DNA from 3 places in the Paenibacillus sp. NMA1017 genome. Region 2 is predicted to be linked to each of the others. Evidence: riboswitches for the same ligand, from Rfam matches in the RefSeq annotation. Region 2 holds a riboswitch; each other region holds the start of a gene.
The links. A riboswitch is a leader RNA that binds a small molecule or an ion and turns the genes downstream of it on or off. The one in region 2 is predicted to bind glycine.
Positions count from the first base shown of each region.

Region 1: it holds a riboswitch for glycine, as region 2 does, so the genes downstream of both, AC5ELV_RS15585 (alanine/glycine:cation symporter family protein) here and sdaAB (L-serine ammonia-lyase, iron-sulfur-dependent subunit beta) in region 2, are expected to answer to the same signal.
Region 3: it holds a riboswitch for glycine, as region 2 does, so the genes downstream of both, gcvT (glycine cleavage system aminomethyltransferase GcvT) here and sdaAB (L-serine ammonia-lyase, iron-sulfur-dependent subunit beta) in region 2, are expected to answer to the same signal.

Region 1 is NZ_JBZXYR010000005.1:288,541-293,689, reverse strand. It holds gene AC5ELV_RS15595 (carbohydrate ABC transporter permease) at 1-404, shown strand, start outside; gene AC5ELV_RS15590 (iron-containing alcohol dehydrogenase) at 553-1,725, shown strand; gene AC5ELV_RS15585 (alanine/glycine:cation symporter family protein) at 1,783-3,201, opposite strand; glycine riboswitch at 3,361-3,455, opposite strand; glycine riboswitch at 3,474-3,550, opposite strand; gene AC5ELV_RS15580 (glycoside hydrolase family 1 protein) at 3,715-5,149, opposite strand, start outside.
Region 2 is NZ_JBZXYR010000007.1:13,424-18,572, reverse strand. It holds gene AC5ELV_RS17300 (DUF6359 domain-containing protein) at 1-1,192, opposite strand, end outside; glycine riboswitch at 1,530-1,645, shown strand; gene sdaAB (L-serine ammonia-lyase, iron-sulfur-dependent subunit beta) at 1,857-2,546, shown strand; gene sdaAA (L-serine ammonia-lyase, iron-sulfur-dependent, subunit alpha) at 2,536-3,435, shown strand; gene AC5ELV_RS17285 (Ig-like domain-containing protein) at 3,507-5,149, opposite strand, start outside.
Region 3 is NZ_JBZXYR010000004.1:330,904-336,052, forward strand. It holds gene AC5ELV_RS13610 (BglG family transcription antiterminator) at 1-476, opposite strand, end outside; gene AC5ELV_RS13615 (PTS mannitol transporter subunit IIBC) at 558-2,036, opposite strand; gene gcvH (glycine cleavage system protein GcvH) at 2,462-2,854, opposite strand; glycine riboswitch at 3,249-3,347, shown strand; gene gcvT (glycine cleavage system aminomethyltransferase GcvT) at 3,524-4,624, shown strand; gene gcvPA (aminomethyl-transferring glycine dehydrogenase subunit GcvPA) at 4,749-5,149, shown strand, end outside.

The sequences.
Region 1 (5,149 bases), on a different contig from region 2:
TTATCCCGGGGATGGTAAATGCCTTCGGCATTTTCTGGATTCGTCAATATGCGGAAGAATCCATTCCCAAGGAGCTGCTGGATGCTGGACGGATGGACGGATGCAGCTTTTTTCGACTGTACTTGAATGTAGCACTGCCAATTCTACGTCCAGCGTTCGCTTTTCTCGGCGCGTTTACCTTTATAGGAGCCTGGAATGATTATTTATGGCCGCTAATCGTCTTAACGGATGAGCGTAAATTCACGCTCCAGATTGCACTGTCACAATTGAACGGGATTTACAATACGGATTATGCGATGGTCATTGCGGGCACCCTGCTTGCTGTACTGCCACTTATTATTTTGTTTCTTTTCATTAGCCGCCAGTTTATTTCCGATCTTGCCGCTGGAGCGGTCAAAGATTAGATTTACTTGAATTCCCTTATTCATTTCATGTATAATGGTCAATCGTCATTTCAAATAGCTTACATGATGAAGTCAGGTATCCAACAGGCAATCAGGATAAGCGGTTTACGATTTGAACATGAACTATGAACTGAGGGGTACTTTCCAGATGAACAAATTCACATATTATAACCCTACCAAATTAATTTTTGGAGACAATCAAATTGAAGAACTGCAGCAGGAGCTGTTGAATTACGGCAAAAATATTTTGCTGATATATGGAGGCGGAAGTGTCAAACGAAATGGTCTGTATGACCAGGTATTAAACGCGCTAGAGCCGCTACATCTCAACATTCATGAATTGTCGGGCGTAGAACCGAATCCGCGCTTGTCCACCGTTAAGAAGGGCATCGACATTTGCCGAAACGAAAAAATCGACTTCTTACTTGCAGTAGGCGGCGGAAGCGTTATTGATTGTACCAAAGCCATCGCAGCAGGGGCTGAATATGACGGCGATGTGTGGGATATTATCAACAAAAAGCACATGCCAACCCAGGCTCTGCCATTCGGTACCATCCTCACACTCGCCGCCACCGGTTCAGAAATGGATCCAGATTCTGTTATCACCAACTGGGAAACAAACGAAAAATACGTATGGGGCAGCGCGGTGACGCATCCGAAATTCTCCATTCTGGATCCAAAAAACACCTTCTCTGTGCCACGTGATCAGACGGTATATGGTATGGTGGATATGATGAGCCATGTGTTTGAACAGTATTTTCACAATGTTAAAAATACACCGTTGCAAGATCGCATGTGCTTTTCTGTGTTGCAAACCGTGATCGAAACTGCACCTAAGCTGCTGGGGGATTTGCACAACTACGAGCATCGTGAAACGATTTTATATGCCGGAACGATTGCTCTTAACGGAACACTGCAAATGGGCTACTTCGGGGACTGGGCTTCGCATACGATTGAACATGCATTATCTGCTGTATATGATATTCCTCATGCTGGTGGTCTGGCGATCCTGTTCCCCAACTGGATGAGACATACAGTGGATCAGGATGCTGCACGTATGAAGCGGCTGATGCTCAGCATGTTTGACTTAGACACCGTAGGTAAAACAGATAGAGAAATCGCCTTGGAAGGTATTGACCGTCTTAGTGCATTCTGGACAAGTCTCGGTGCCCCTTCCACCCTGGCCGATTACAATATTAATGATGAGCAACTGGAAAAAATCGCAAACATTGCAGCCCGTGAAATGGAATACGGAGGCTTCGGTAATTATAAAAAGCTGAATCAAGAAGATATTTTAGCAATTTTGCGCGCATCGTTATAACATTCAAAAGGGAGTGTCCTCAAGCCTATGATGGCTGAAGACACTCCCTTTTAGAATTTATAAATTAACCGTTTGCCCCTTTTCTTCTACTTGAATAGCTGCCCCTACACCGGCACCTGCAAGAATGCCCTTTTTCTTACTAGAATTCAGAGAATCCATATAGGTTCGGGTTTCTGCAACTACGATTCCCGATAAGCCAAGCAGTGCAATCAGGTTCGGGAAAGCCATCATTGCGTTAAAGATATCTGCCAGCAGCCAAATCGCATCCAGTTTAATGAACGCGCCCCCGGCAACCAGTAAGATGAATAGATAACGGTAAGGTTTAATCCACTTGACCCCAAGCAAATATTCAACACAACGTTCCCCGTAATAGTTCCAGCCGAGCATGGTGGTGAACGCGAACATAATCAGAATGATGGTGAGCAGCTCCGCCCCCAGCGGGAATGCACTGGAAAATGCTTGCTGAGTCATCAGGCCTGCATCGGTAGGCCCGCTCCACACACCGCTAACCAGCAGCGTCAACCCAGTCATCACACAAATAACCATCGTATCAATAAACACGCCTGTCATGGAAATTAGCCCTTGCTCCGCAGGCCATTTGGTTTTGGCAGCTGCGGCTGCAATCGGTGCGCTTCCCAATCCGGCCTCATTGGCAAAAATACCTCTGGCTACCCCACTTCGCATCGCCAGCATAATCGTAGCTCCGGCAAATCCGCCCGTTGCAGATGTAGTTGAAAATGCCGAATGAAGCACCAGCGCGATTGCGGCAGGAAGCTGGTCAGCAAACCGAATCAGTACGATGAGACAGATCAGTACGTACAAGCCTGTTTTAAAAGGAACGACCTTCGTCGATACCTTGGCAATGCTTTTAAGTCCTCCAATAGTAACAAGTCCTGTAAGGATCGCAATAATCAGTGCCGTTACAATGGGCGGAACGCCAAAGCTGTTTTCGGTCGAAGATACAATCGCTTTGACCTGCGGAAACGTTCCAATCCCGAACAACGCTACCAGCATGCCCGAAAAAGCAAACAGCATCGCCAGTGGTTTAAAACGGCGTCCAAGACCTTTCTCAATATAATACATCGGGCCGCCGGAAAATTGTCCATTCCGATCTTTCACCCGGTATTTTACCGCAAGTACACCTTCCGCATATTTCGTCGCCATCCCAAAAAAGGCTGCAACGACCATCCAGAACAAGGCACCCGGCCCGCCCAGCTTAATAGCTGTCGCTACGCCGACAATACTTCCTGTGCCAACTGTAGCCGCAAGCGCCGTACTTAAAGCCGCAAAACTACTTACATCCCCGCTGCCTTCATTCGGGGCCTTACCGATCAGCTTGATCGCCAGGGGCAGGCGGAATACCTGCAGCATCTTCAAACGTATGGTCAGCCACAACCCCGTTCCCATGACAAGAATGATGAGAGGCGCCCCCCATATCCAGCTACTAATCGCTTCTAACACATGTACCAAATTCATTTCAACCCGCTCCTCCAGCATATTAGAAAACAAAAAAGAGTCAAATCCGCTGATTCGACTCCTGGAGAGGTTAAAGGCACGAAAAAATACAACCATCTTGTGCAGATTTCCGCCTCTAATAGCTCATAAAAAAGCCTAGGGCATTCCCTGTCACAGGTTATTCGCGTCTCTGTCCTTTTGCCTGAGAGTTTAAGCAGATGTTCTCTGCGGTGCACCTTCGGCGCCCAATTAAGGGTCTCTCCAGAGTTCTGTCCGTTTACGGTCCCCGCTTGTTGCTGTAATCAGCCTAAGCACCTGAGAGTTTTGCCCCTTCGGTCGGAACTTTCGTTCCATCTCCCGCAAACATCAACCAGACATATGAAATTTTTATTCATTATACAGAAAACTTTCAGCTTATTACAAGTGAAAAGTTTGTGAAGCCCTTTGAAATATTATTGTGTCTATCAAAAAAGCGGGTACAGCAGATTGCATCTTAGGATGTCCTCTGCTATACCCGCCCGAGATGATATGGAATTACAATTCTTCACCATTGGTTGCTATCACATTTTTATACCAGTTAAAAGAGTCCTTTTTGGAGCGTTTGAGCGTTCCGTTACCGTCATCATCCAGATCAACGTAAATAAATCCGTAGCGCTTGGACATTTCGGAAGTAGACATGCTCACAAGGTCGATAGGGCCCCAACTGGTGTAACCAATCAGATCAACACCGTCGGCAATCGCTTCCTTCATTTGGGCAATATGCTGACGCAAGTAATCAATACGATATGTGTCATGCACCGAGCCGTCTTCTTCTACCTTATCATAAGCACCTAGGCCATTTTCCACGATGAACAGCGGCTTTTGATAGCGGTCATAAAACGTATTCAGCGTAACACGCAGGCCGATCGGATCGATCTGCCATCCCCAGTCGGAGGACTGCAGATACGGATTTTTCACGCCGCCAATCAGGTTTCCTGCTGCTTTCTCGCCTTCTGGACCTGCAGATACGGTCAAGGTCATATAGTAGCTGAATGAGATAAAATCGACCGTGTTATTTTTCAAAATTTCGGCATCGCCGGGCTCTGTGTGTATCACAATATTATTTTCTTCAAAATAACGGTTCATGTAGTTGGAATATTCCCCACGAGCATGCACATCCGTAAAGAACAGGTTCATTTGATTTTCATGCTGGGCTTTCAGTATATCCTCTGGGTTACACGTATGTGGATAGCTTTCAATACGTGCCAGCATACAGCCGATCTGAGCGCCCGGGATGATCTCATGTCCTCGTTTGGTCGCCAGTGCACTAGCTACAAATTGATGATGCAATGCTTGATATATCGCTTGTTGTTTGTTTTCTACACGGTCAATAACCACACCGCCACCGGTAAATGGGCTCATGGTCATTACATTGATTTCATTAAAGGTCAGCCAGTATTTCACTTTATCTTTATAGCGTGTAAACACCGTTTCGGCATAATTGACGTAATGCTGTATGACTTCGCGTCCCAGCCAGCCATTATACTTCTGAGTCAGACCTAGCGGTGTTTCATAATGTGACAATGTTACCAAGGGCTCAATATTATACTTGCGCAACTCATCAAATACATTGTCGTAGAATTGCAATCCTGCTTCATTCGGCTCGGCATCATACCCATTCGGGAAAATCCGCGCCCAGTGAATGGACATACGAAATACCTTAAAGCCCATTTCAGCGAACAATGCAATATCTTCTTTGTAGTGGTGGTAAAAGTCCACACCTTCACGTTTTGGAAAACGGGCATTGACTTTGCCTGCCAAAATGTCTTCGAGTCGCTCGGACGAAATCTCTATAGCGTGATCGTTCTTACGTTCCGCTTTGGGTACATAGGCAATCATGTCCGCACTGGACAATCCTTTTCCATCTACGTCAAAAGCACCTTCCAATTGGTTGGCTGCAGTTGCCCCGCCCCACAAGAAGTTTTTCGGA
Region 2 (5,149 bases):
CTACCGCATTACCCCATTTTTTCGTGCCTGAAGGGATATAAGCAATGCCTTTAGCCTTGGTAGGATCAATAATAGCCAGCGTAGATCCTGCATGCATTGCAATCGAGCGCACACCCTTGGTAATGCCGAAAGATTGATCTGCGGCTACAATGTCGGTAGCATTCACGTCGCCCAGTGCATTGTAACGGAAACGAACGCCAAAGTTGGTCGCCAGCCAATCGGAGCTTGTTAATCCTTGCATCGCCGGTGATGCAGCTTCTTCTGCAGTCATGCCTTTGGCCGGATTAGTATAGGCTCCACGACGGTAGCCATTCATAACCTCGGAGGAATCCCAACGGTTTTTGTTACGGTCCGCATTATAATGATCGGAGATGAAGAAGACGCTCCCCCCGTTATTCACGTATTGCAGCAGGGCAGCCTGCTCGGATGCCTTAAAGGCAACATTCGCTTCACCGATGATGAACACATCATATTGGCGCAGCTTGTCATATGTTATGGCCTGCTCTCCATAAGTAAAAGGAATGGGACGATTCAATTGGTCTACCGTAAAGCCTACATTACGCAGTCCATTGGCAAAGTCGGAGAAGGCGCCTTCAATGACCCAATCTGCTGCACCAGCGGTCTGTGCGTGCGTATTATCGAACAGCACCTTTTTGCCTTTTCCATCCGGCAGTGTAGTACCAGGTTGACCCGGGTTGCCAGGTTCAGGTTCGCCCGGATTACCAGGTTCCCCCGGTTCGCTTCCGTTCACCAGTTCAACAGCGCTCGGGCTTTTCACTCCACCAAAATTATTGTAGGCGCCAAGTATACCCGTCACACGAATTTTGCTGCCGATCAGCTCAGGATGGCCTGACAGCCCAAATTGCCCTCTGTACGCGGATGTCAGCTGTACATCCAATAGATTAGAAGTGCTACGTTCATTAGCCTGGTCGGCAATCAGTACGTTAAAATCATTCACAAACGGAGAAGAAAAGTTAGCCGTTTTCGATCCGGTAGCATGTCCGACGATGTAACCTTCCACCGTCACCGTACCTCCACTGCTTTGGCGCTGAAGTGCTTCGGCTACTGTCAATGCTCCCTCTGCCTTGACCTGACCGAATGGAACGAAGATCCCGATCAGCATTGATACGATTGCTGCTAGATGCAGCATCCCTTTTAAGCGTGAACCTGTGAACCGTGAGCCTTTTACCATACGTCAATATCCCTCCTATGATTTCCATAAATATACTTGTCCTTTATCAGATTAGCTGCCAATCTTCTAATTCCTTCCTGGTTTTATCCATAATTATGTAAATTTTAATCTTTTTTATTGGAAACGCACCTGTTTCAGGATTTTGCAAAATTCGATTCCAGTCGCTCCAAAGCGCAATATCTAGACGAACTAGGCCATTTCGATCTATATATTGTTCATTGGAAGTCGCTTATTGGGTTTTTGCAAAATCCTCGTTTATGTAAAAATTGAACCCTGTGATTGACACCGAGCACGGCATACATTACGCTAAGAAAGACATGTAGAACGGTATACGCGAATGAAGATGACGGGAGAGTCTGTCCAGGGAGCCTACACTCTGGCGGCACCGAAGGAGCAAGACGCCAGCACCCGGCTGGCGGATAATCTCTCAGGTCCATGTATCGTCATCTGACGCAACTCTGGAGAGAGCGCAAGCCACCCAAGGGGTAAGGCGGTAAGTACACCGCACGAAACTCTCAGGTAACGAGGACAGAGATAAGGGAAACTTCCTTATCCTGTCCTTTTTTGTGCTCACATTGTGCGTCAGCATTAGCAACCGTCATAACCGCGCAAAGACGCGGAAATACCATATAGTATGGTATTAGAACATACAGGGGGCCACACCATGCGTTTCAAAGATGTATTTTCCATTATCGGTCCGGCCATGACCGGACCTTCCAGTTCACACACCGCAGGCGCGGTTCGGCTCGCACGCGTTGCACGGCACTGGCTTGGGGCGCAGCCTGACCGTGCCCGCATGACATTGTACGGCTCCTTTGCCGACACGTATAAAGGACACGGTACAGACCTGGCGCTCATCGCAGGGCTGCTTAATTACGATACGGACGATCACCGGATTCCCGATGCCGAGCAATGGGCAGAGCAAGCCGGGATGGCCGTGGAATTCGCCGTCAGCGGACTACCCGCGCCTCATCCGAACACCGTCCGTTTCGAGTTGTGGAAGGGCGAGGATCAGCGCACACTGCTGGGCTCCTCCATCGGCGGCGGCAGCATCCATGTCCAACAGCTCAACGAATTCCGGGTCAATCTGACCGGAGAGCTGCCTACGCTGGTGCTTCTCCACTCGGATAAGCCCGGTACATTGGGCGCGATAACTTCAGCGCTAGGCGCGGCCCACATTAACATTGCCTATATGCACGTAGATCGCAAAGGCCGGGATGGTGAAGCACTCACCGCCATTGAAACGGACAGTTCTGCTCCAGCTGAACTGATTGCAGAACTGCGTTCTTTACCTCATATGTATGAAATTAAGATGATTAATTTGAAAAAAGGAGCTGAATCCGATGAGGTTTAGCCATCTGCATGAAATCAGCGCTTTATGCGCTGAAGAATCCACCACGATTGGCCGTTTGATGATTCAAGAGCAGGTACAAGAGACGAATACAACGGAGGAAGAAATCTTCCGCCAAATGTCTGATTATTATGAAGTCATGAAGGAAGCCGTTCATCGCGGTCAGACACAAGACACCGTATCCCGCAGTGGATTGACGGGCGGCGACGGCAAGCGTCTGGCCGAGTATCTGCGGTCAGGGGAAACCTGCTCCGGTGATGCCTCCGCCCTCGCCATGGCTTATGCGCTCTCCGTGTCGGAGGTTAATGCGTCCATGGGGCGCATTGTCGCCACGCCTACCGCAGGCTCATGTGGGGTTATCCCTGGTGTGTTCATCAGTGCACAGGAGCGGTTCGGCTGGGATGATGAGCATATGGTGAACGGCCTGTTCGCCGCTGGAGCCATTGGCTACGTGATCGCCAACAACTCCTTCATTTCTGGCGCGGAGGGAGGCTGTCAGGCTGAGATTGGCTCAGCTATCGGGATGGCCGCTGGCGCTATGGTCGAGCTGCGCGGTGGTACGCCTGAACAGGCTGTTCACGCCGTGGGCCTCGCTCTTAAGAACACGCTCGGCCTGATTTGCGACCCCGTCGCCGGACTCGTGGAGATCCCGTGCATTGTGCGCAACGGGCTGGGAGCCGTGACTGCGCTTGCCGCAGCGGACATGGCTTTGGCGGGTGTGCGCAGCGCTATTCCGTCTGACGAAGTCATTGACGTAATGCTTGAAGTCGGCAGTGCGATGCCGTCGAAGCATCGCGAGACCGCCAAAGGCGGGTTGGCCCAGACGCCGACTGGCAAGCGTTTGACCGAATCACTTACACGCAACACACCGACCAAGAAGGATAAGTCATAATTTATAAGCGGTAGCCTCCTTAAAATAAAAGAGCAAGCATATCGTCCTTGGACGTATGCTTGCTCTCTTTTTTACTGAACGGTCACCTGTACCTTCGTCATTTTACCTGCATATTTCACAGTAATTACTGCTTTGCCCTTGCCCTGTGCCTTAATGTTACCGTCTTTGACGGTCGCAACAATAATTCTGGACGAGGACCAGACAGCCGGTTTGGAAACATCCTTCTCCGACTCATCCTTATACGTGGCTGTAGCCGTTACCTTAGCCAACTGTCCTGCCTTCAAATTCAATGCGACTTCGTCTGTTTGCAAATATTTAAGCGTATCAACGTCTACAGGTACGCTGATTATCTTCCCGCCAAACTTCGCCTGAATGTTAGCTTTACCGTAGCTAACCGCGGTAACCTGACCCTTTTTAACAGTGGCTACCTTATAATTAGACGTTTTCCATTCAGCTTGGGTCGTAACGTCCTTTTCTTTACCATCACTCGATTTAACCACAATCGCGATGGTTTTTTGATCTCCAGATTTGAGCGATAGCGCGATTGCATCCGCTTCAATCTTTTGCGCTACGTCCACTTCTACCGTAAACGTAATGTTTTGCTTGCCATATGAAGCAGTCACAGTTGCCTTACCGCTACCATTTGCTTTGATCAAACCTTCGCTAACTTCAACCACTTTTACATTACTAGTTGTCCAGGTGGCGTCCTTGGTTACATCTGTTTTTGTACCGCCACTCTTAACGCCTGTTACTTTCAGCTGCTTCGTTTCCTGAGCACCAAGCGCAATTACGCGCGAGTCTGTTTCCAGACGGTCTACAAGGCCTACTTGTACGTTAATCGTCAGTTTTTTGCCATTATAGGTCGCTGTAATAACCGCTTTACCAGCGGATTTACCCGTAATCGTTCCTTTGGACACAGAGGCAATATCTTCCGCGCTTGAAGCCCATTCTGCATCCTGTGTTACATCTTCCTTACGCCCATCCGCATAAGTAGCCGTCAAAGTTGCAGTATAGTCCTCATCAATATCAATCGTTGCCGTTTTGGAGGACAGAGACAGATCACCGGGTACATTTACGGAAACTGTAGCTGTAACTGTTTTGCCACCATAAGAAGCGGTGATCGTAGCCTCACCTGTTTTATAACCTGTGACTTCTCCCGCACTGACAAAAGCGATATCTTCATTGCTGGACTTCCACTCTGCCTTACTTGTGATATCTTCTTCCGTACCTGTTACATACGTTGCGGTCAGCTTGAGCTTTTTGGATTCCTTAGCATTCAGGCTCAGCTTGTCCTCACTCAAATCCAGATATCTGGAGGTTTCGACATCTGTCTTGATCGAAACGGTCTTATCTCCATACTTAGCTGTCACCGTAGCCGAACCCGCTCCAATGGCCATAATCGTTCCCTTATTCACAGTCGCAATCTTCTCATCGCTTGATGTCCAAGTAGCCTTATCTGTGATATCCGTTACCGTCCCATCCGGGTAAACGGCAGAAACTTGTATTTTTTTAGATTCATCCAGACGGAGAAAAATATTGGATTCGCTGGCTTTCAGCTTATTCGTTTGATCGACATCCACCGAAATTGTAGCGGACATCGTGCCATATTTACCTGTAATTGTCGCCTTTCCCGCGCTATAGCCGGTAATGGTACCTTTCAGTACATCCGCCACAGCTGCATTGCTGGAGCTCCACTCAGCGGACTCTGTCACGT
Region 3 (5,149 bases), on a different contig from region 2:
CTTTTGTCTGTCTCCCGCCCTGTAATCTCGACCCCGTACCCCCGTCTGCGCACAAGCATGAGTCCACGTTCGCCAATCCAGCCTTGCAATTCGTCCAGATCATGACTGACCGTAGTTACCGTGACTTTCAGATCTGAAGCCAGCGCCAGCAGCTTGATCGGCTCCCGTGTATCCAGCAGCATGCAGAGAACCACGATCTTTCTCTCCTCAGCCGAATATTCGTCTGACTTCGTATGCAACAATTGCTTTCGCAGGCATGCAAGCTGAGCTGGGTCAGCATCTATACCAATACCGATCCCTGACTTTTTCTCCAGCTTCACCTCATGAGCTGCCAGCCAATGCTCGACTGCGCCCAGTTCCCGATGAACCGTCCTTGTGCTGACATTGATCTTCGTGGCAATTTCCCCGGCCGTAACCTCTTTGGACTGCTCCAGAAGATATTCCACGATGTCACGTTGTCGTTTCGTAATATTCATAAGCGCATACCGTTCCTTCCCAAGCTCATCCCTCCAGCAGGAGACGTACACTGCATACAGTCTGCCTGACTACGACGGGGATTAAGAATCGGATTGCAGACGTTCAACCAGCGCTTCGTATTCAGGGCTCTTCAGAAAATTGTCAATGGAAATGTGCTCAGCATTCGGAGCTACTGTTTTAGCCCGGTCTGTCAACGTTTTTTGCGTAATGACAATATCCGCATCCTGTGGAATTTCACTGATTGCCGTATTCGTAACTGTCACGCCTACACCCGCCTGCTTCATTTTTTTGCGTAAAATTGAGGCTCCCATAGCACTTGAACCCATACCTGCATCACAGGAAAAGACAATCTTGTTCACTTCGGATTTATCCTTGAGTGTTCGATCTGCGACAATCTCGGCAGCACGATCAGACTCGTGGTTATCTTCCATTACAGTGGCGTTAGCACTTGCACTCTTGCTTTGATTTTTCATATCTTGCAGGCGGGATGCAGCTTCCTCCAGCCCCTCTTCTTGTTGCTTACCAGTCTTGAGTAACACTGCGGCTACAGCAAAGGATACGACCGCAGCAGCGATTACCCCGCTCAGCATTGGCAAATATCCGCCTTTTGGCGTCATTAGAAAATAGGCGATGATGCTGCCCGGTGAAGGAGCAGCAACCAGTCCGGCACCTGTCAACATGAAACAGAAGGTCCCCACAACGCCCCCAGCTATAGCTGCAAGAATCAGAATCGGCTTCATCAAAATATAAGGGAAATAAATTTCATGAATCCCGCCGAAAAAATGAATAATGACCGCTCCAGGAGCCGACGACTTCGCAGAACCTTTACCGAACAGACAGTAGGCCAGCAAAATACCGAGCCCCGGCCCAGGATTCGATTCAAGCATGAACAGTACGGATTTCCCTGTTCTTGCAGCTTCCTCCAACGCAATCGGACTTAATACTCCGTGATTCAGCGCGTTGTTTAGAAACAATACTTTTCCGGGCTCAATAATGAGGTTGACAAGCGGCAATAGCCCTGCGTTCACGAGGAACTGTACCCCTGCCGACAACACTTGACTGATCATTTGTACAACCGGGCCGATCGCCACATGGGCAAGCAGTGCTAGAATGGCACCGATAATCCCGGCCGAAAAATTATTGACCAGCATTTCAAAGCCTGATCTGACTTTGCCTTCAATGGCCTTGTCGAACTTCTTCAATATCCACGCAGCCAGCGGACCAGCTACCATCGCGCCTAGGAACATCGGGATATCGGCCCCCACTATGACACCCATCGTCATAATGGCACCGATCACACCGCCACGCTGTCCGTGAATCATCGTGCCCCCTGTATAACCGATCAGCAGCGGCAACAAATAATTTTTCATCGGGTCAACCAATTGTGCAAAACCCTCGTTCGGGAACCATCCGGTCGGAATAAAGAGTGCCGTAATCAACCCCCACGCAATAAAGGCTCCCATATTGGGCATAACCATACCGCTAAGAAAACGGCCAAAACGCTGTACGGCGACACGAGTGCCTCCTTTTGAACTTGACTTTGCGTCCAATGTACTCATATTCAAATCCTCCTTGTAGGTAAGCATCACTACCTTTTCTTAAAATTCATACTAAATGACAGCGCTGTCTTCATCAACGAAATGAAAACGTACTTTCGTCATGAATGTTGATGACAACATTTAAATTTAAATTATCCGGGAAGGTATTATACCTGCATAATTCTTCTTAATATGACCTATAGCTATAGAAATTAGTCGAAAAACCGTGCTGGATTATGTATGATTCTTATATGGGGACAACCCTCTACATCAGAATAAAACACGTAATTACGTTTTCAAAAAAAGACAAAAAAATAGCCGCTACGTCAAATCATAGCGACCATTTTATACAAAAATCGAGCAAACTAACGATGCTCTTTTTCAATTAAAAATCAATATAACATCCGAATAACACGCTGTTATTTCATGCTGCATTGCTCCATTTATTACTCCGAAATCAACTGCTCATACTGATCCGCAGACAGTAGCTTGCCCAATGCTTCCTCCACATCTTTATCCATCTCTACTTCGATCATCCAACCTTTTTCATAGGGAGATTCATTCACTAGCTCAGGCGTACTTTTCAGCGCTTCATTCACTTTTAATATGGTTCCCGTCACCGGAGCAAAAAGGTCGGATACCGTCTTCACCGATTCAATCGTACCGATCTCCGCTCCCTGCTCAATCGTTACTCCCGCCTCAGGTAATTCTACAAAAACAATATCACCCAGTTGATGCTGTGCAAAGTCTGTAATACCAATCCGCACCGTTCCATTCTCTGTCCGCTGAACCCACTCATGTTCGTCTGTATACCAAAGTTGCTGCTTTACTTCACCCATCCTGTTCCCCTCACTTCCATATGAATAAAATCGCTTTTGCTCACCTGTATTAGACAGATTAAGATTATGACAACAAGAACACTCATGTCAATAATACTAACAAAAATACTTCATATCACCTCATATAGCGTACTATATAAAAATATAATGGCTTATAACAAACGCTTACATATCCTTATTTATATATTAAATGTTTTTTCTATTGTTTTTGATGACATTTTTATTGACATTTTGAATGAATTTGCGTATTAATGGTTTATAGCAAATGCTTTGGGAAACACCCCGACAACTGCAAACGCGGATGAACGCGGAGGGAGAGACTGCCAAAAAGATTCGCATAGCTGTTGCCGCTTGTGAGACAGTTGTGCACGCGAATCGGATCAAGTTATTATCTGCAAAGCCAGGTAATATACCGTTGATCCCGAAGGTAGCGCCGAAGGAGTAAACCTGCATTGCAGGTGAATCTCTCAGGCAAAAGGACCTCTGCCGGACGCATCTCTGGAGAGCATTCGCTATTGGAGCGGATCACCCAAGGGGAAACCCGGTACATACCGGGGTAACTTTCTGGTATCAAGGACAGAGCTGAAAAAAGAGTGTAGACTGCCGTCTATACGTCTTTTTCGGCCTGTCTTTTTTGTTTAGCCGATCACACCGGATAGGAGTGGAAAAATGACTAATTTGCGAAGAACACCGCTATATTTGTCCTACGGGACGCAGTCTGGGGTTCGTTGTATTGACTTTGGCGGCTGGGAGCTCCCCGTTCAGTTTAGCGGCATTCAAAAGGAGCATGAGGCCGTCCGGCAACGTGCGGGTTTATTCGATGTATCGCATATGGGTGAGTTTTTGGTTGAAGGCAAAGAGGCCGAGGCTTTTCTACAAAGGGTGACCACGAATGATGTCAGCCAGTTGGAACCAGGTCAGGCACAATATTCACTCCTTTGTTACCCCGATGGAGGTGTAGTAGACGACCTGCTTGTTTACTGCAAAGGACCGGAGCGCTACATGCTCGTTGTGAACGCCTCTAACATTGATAAGGATTGGGATTGGTTACTTCGTCATGTACCTGCATCCGTTCACATGGAGAATGTGTCTGATGCGATAGCATTGCTGGCGTTGCAGGGACCGGAAGCAGCACGTATTGCCGCAGCCGTGGCAGATACGGATATTACGAATCTGGCATCTTTCCGCTTCCATGAGGACGTGCCATTGTTCGGAGCAAAAGCTCTCGTCTCACGAACCGGATATACGGGCGAAGACGGTTTTGAATTTTATGTACCTGCTGCGGAAGCACCAGCCGTATGGGAGGGTTTGCTTCGTTCCGGTGAGTCGTATGGGCTGGTTCCCGCTGGACTTGGTGCCCGGGATACACTACGCTTTGAGGCTCGGTTGCCGCTGTACGGACAGGAGTTATCTGCCACGATTTCACCACTCGAAGCCGGTCTGGGTTTCTTCGTCAAGCTGAATAAAGGAGATTTTATCGGTAGAGAAGCACTTCAGCGTCAAAAAGAACAAGGGATTCCTCGTAAATTGATCGGGCTGGAAATGATGGACCGCGGTATCCCACGCGCCCATTATCCGGTATTCGCAGAAGGTCAACACATCGGTGAGGTCACAACGGGGACTCAGTCGCCCACCTTGAAGCGTAATTTGGGCCTCGCCTTGGTGGACAGTCGTTTTAGCACCCTCTCCACACCGTTGGAGGTTGAGATTCGTGGCAAACGCCTACGTGCCGAGGTGGTGGCAGCACCCTTTTATAAACGCCCACGCTGATTTTAAACTCTCTTCATTTCCATAAAGCATACATGTCATATATGAACTTCCGGGTTTCTCCATCTCACGCTTTTTATTAGCTCATTTACGATTAAATTTTGCTTTTCGAAAGGAGCCAGAACCTATGAAGCAGCATCGTTATCTCCCTATGACTGAACAGGATCAAACCGAAATGCTGCGTGTGGTCGGTGTATCATCCATTGATGAATTATTCAGTGACATTCCAGAGGCCATTCGATATCAAGGGGAACTCCCTCTTTCTTCTCGACTCGATGAGAAAGCCTTAACCCGCCACTTGGCCGAGCTGGCCGGACACAATGCCAATACAGACACACATGCCAGCTTCCTTGGCGCAGGAATTTATGATCATCATATTCCGTCCGTCATCCAGCACATCACTTCACGCTCGGAATTTTACACAGCCTACACCCCCTATCAACCGGAAGTAAGCCAAGGCGAGCTACAAGCGATTTTCGAATTTCAGTCGTATATTTGCGAATTGACGGGCATGGCTGTAGCTAATGC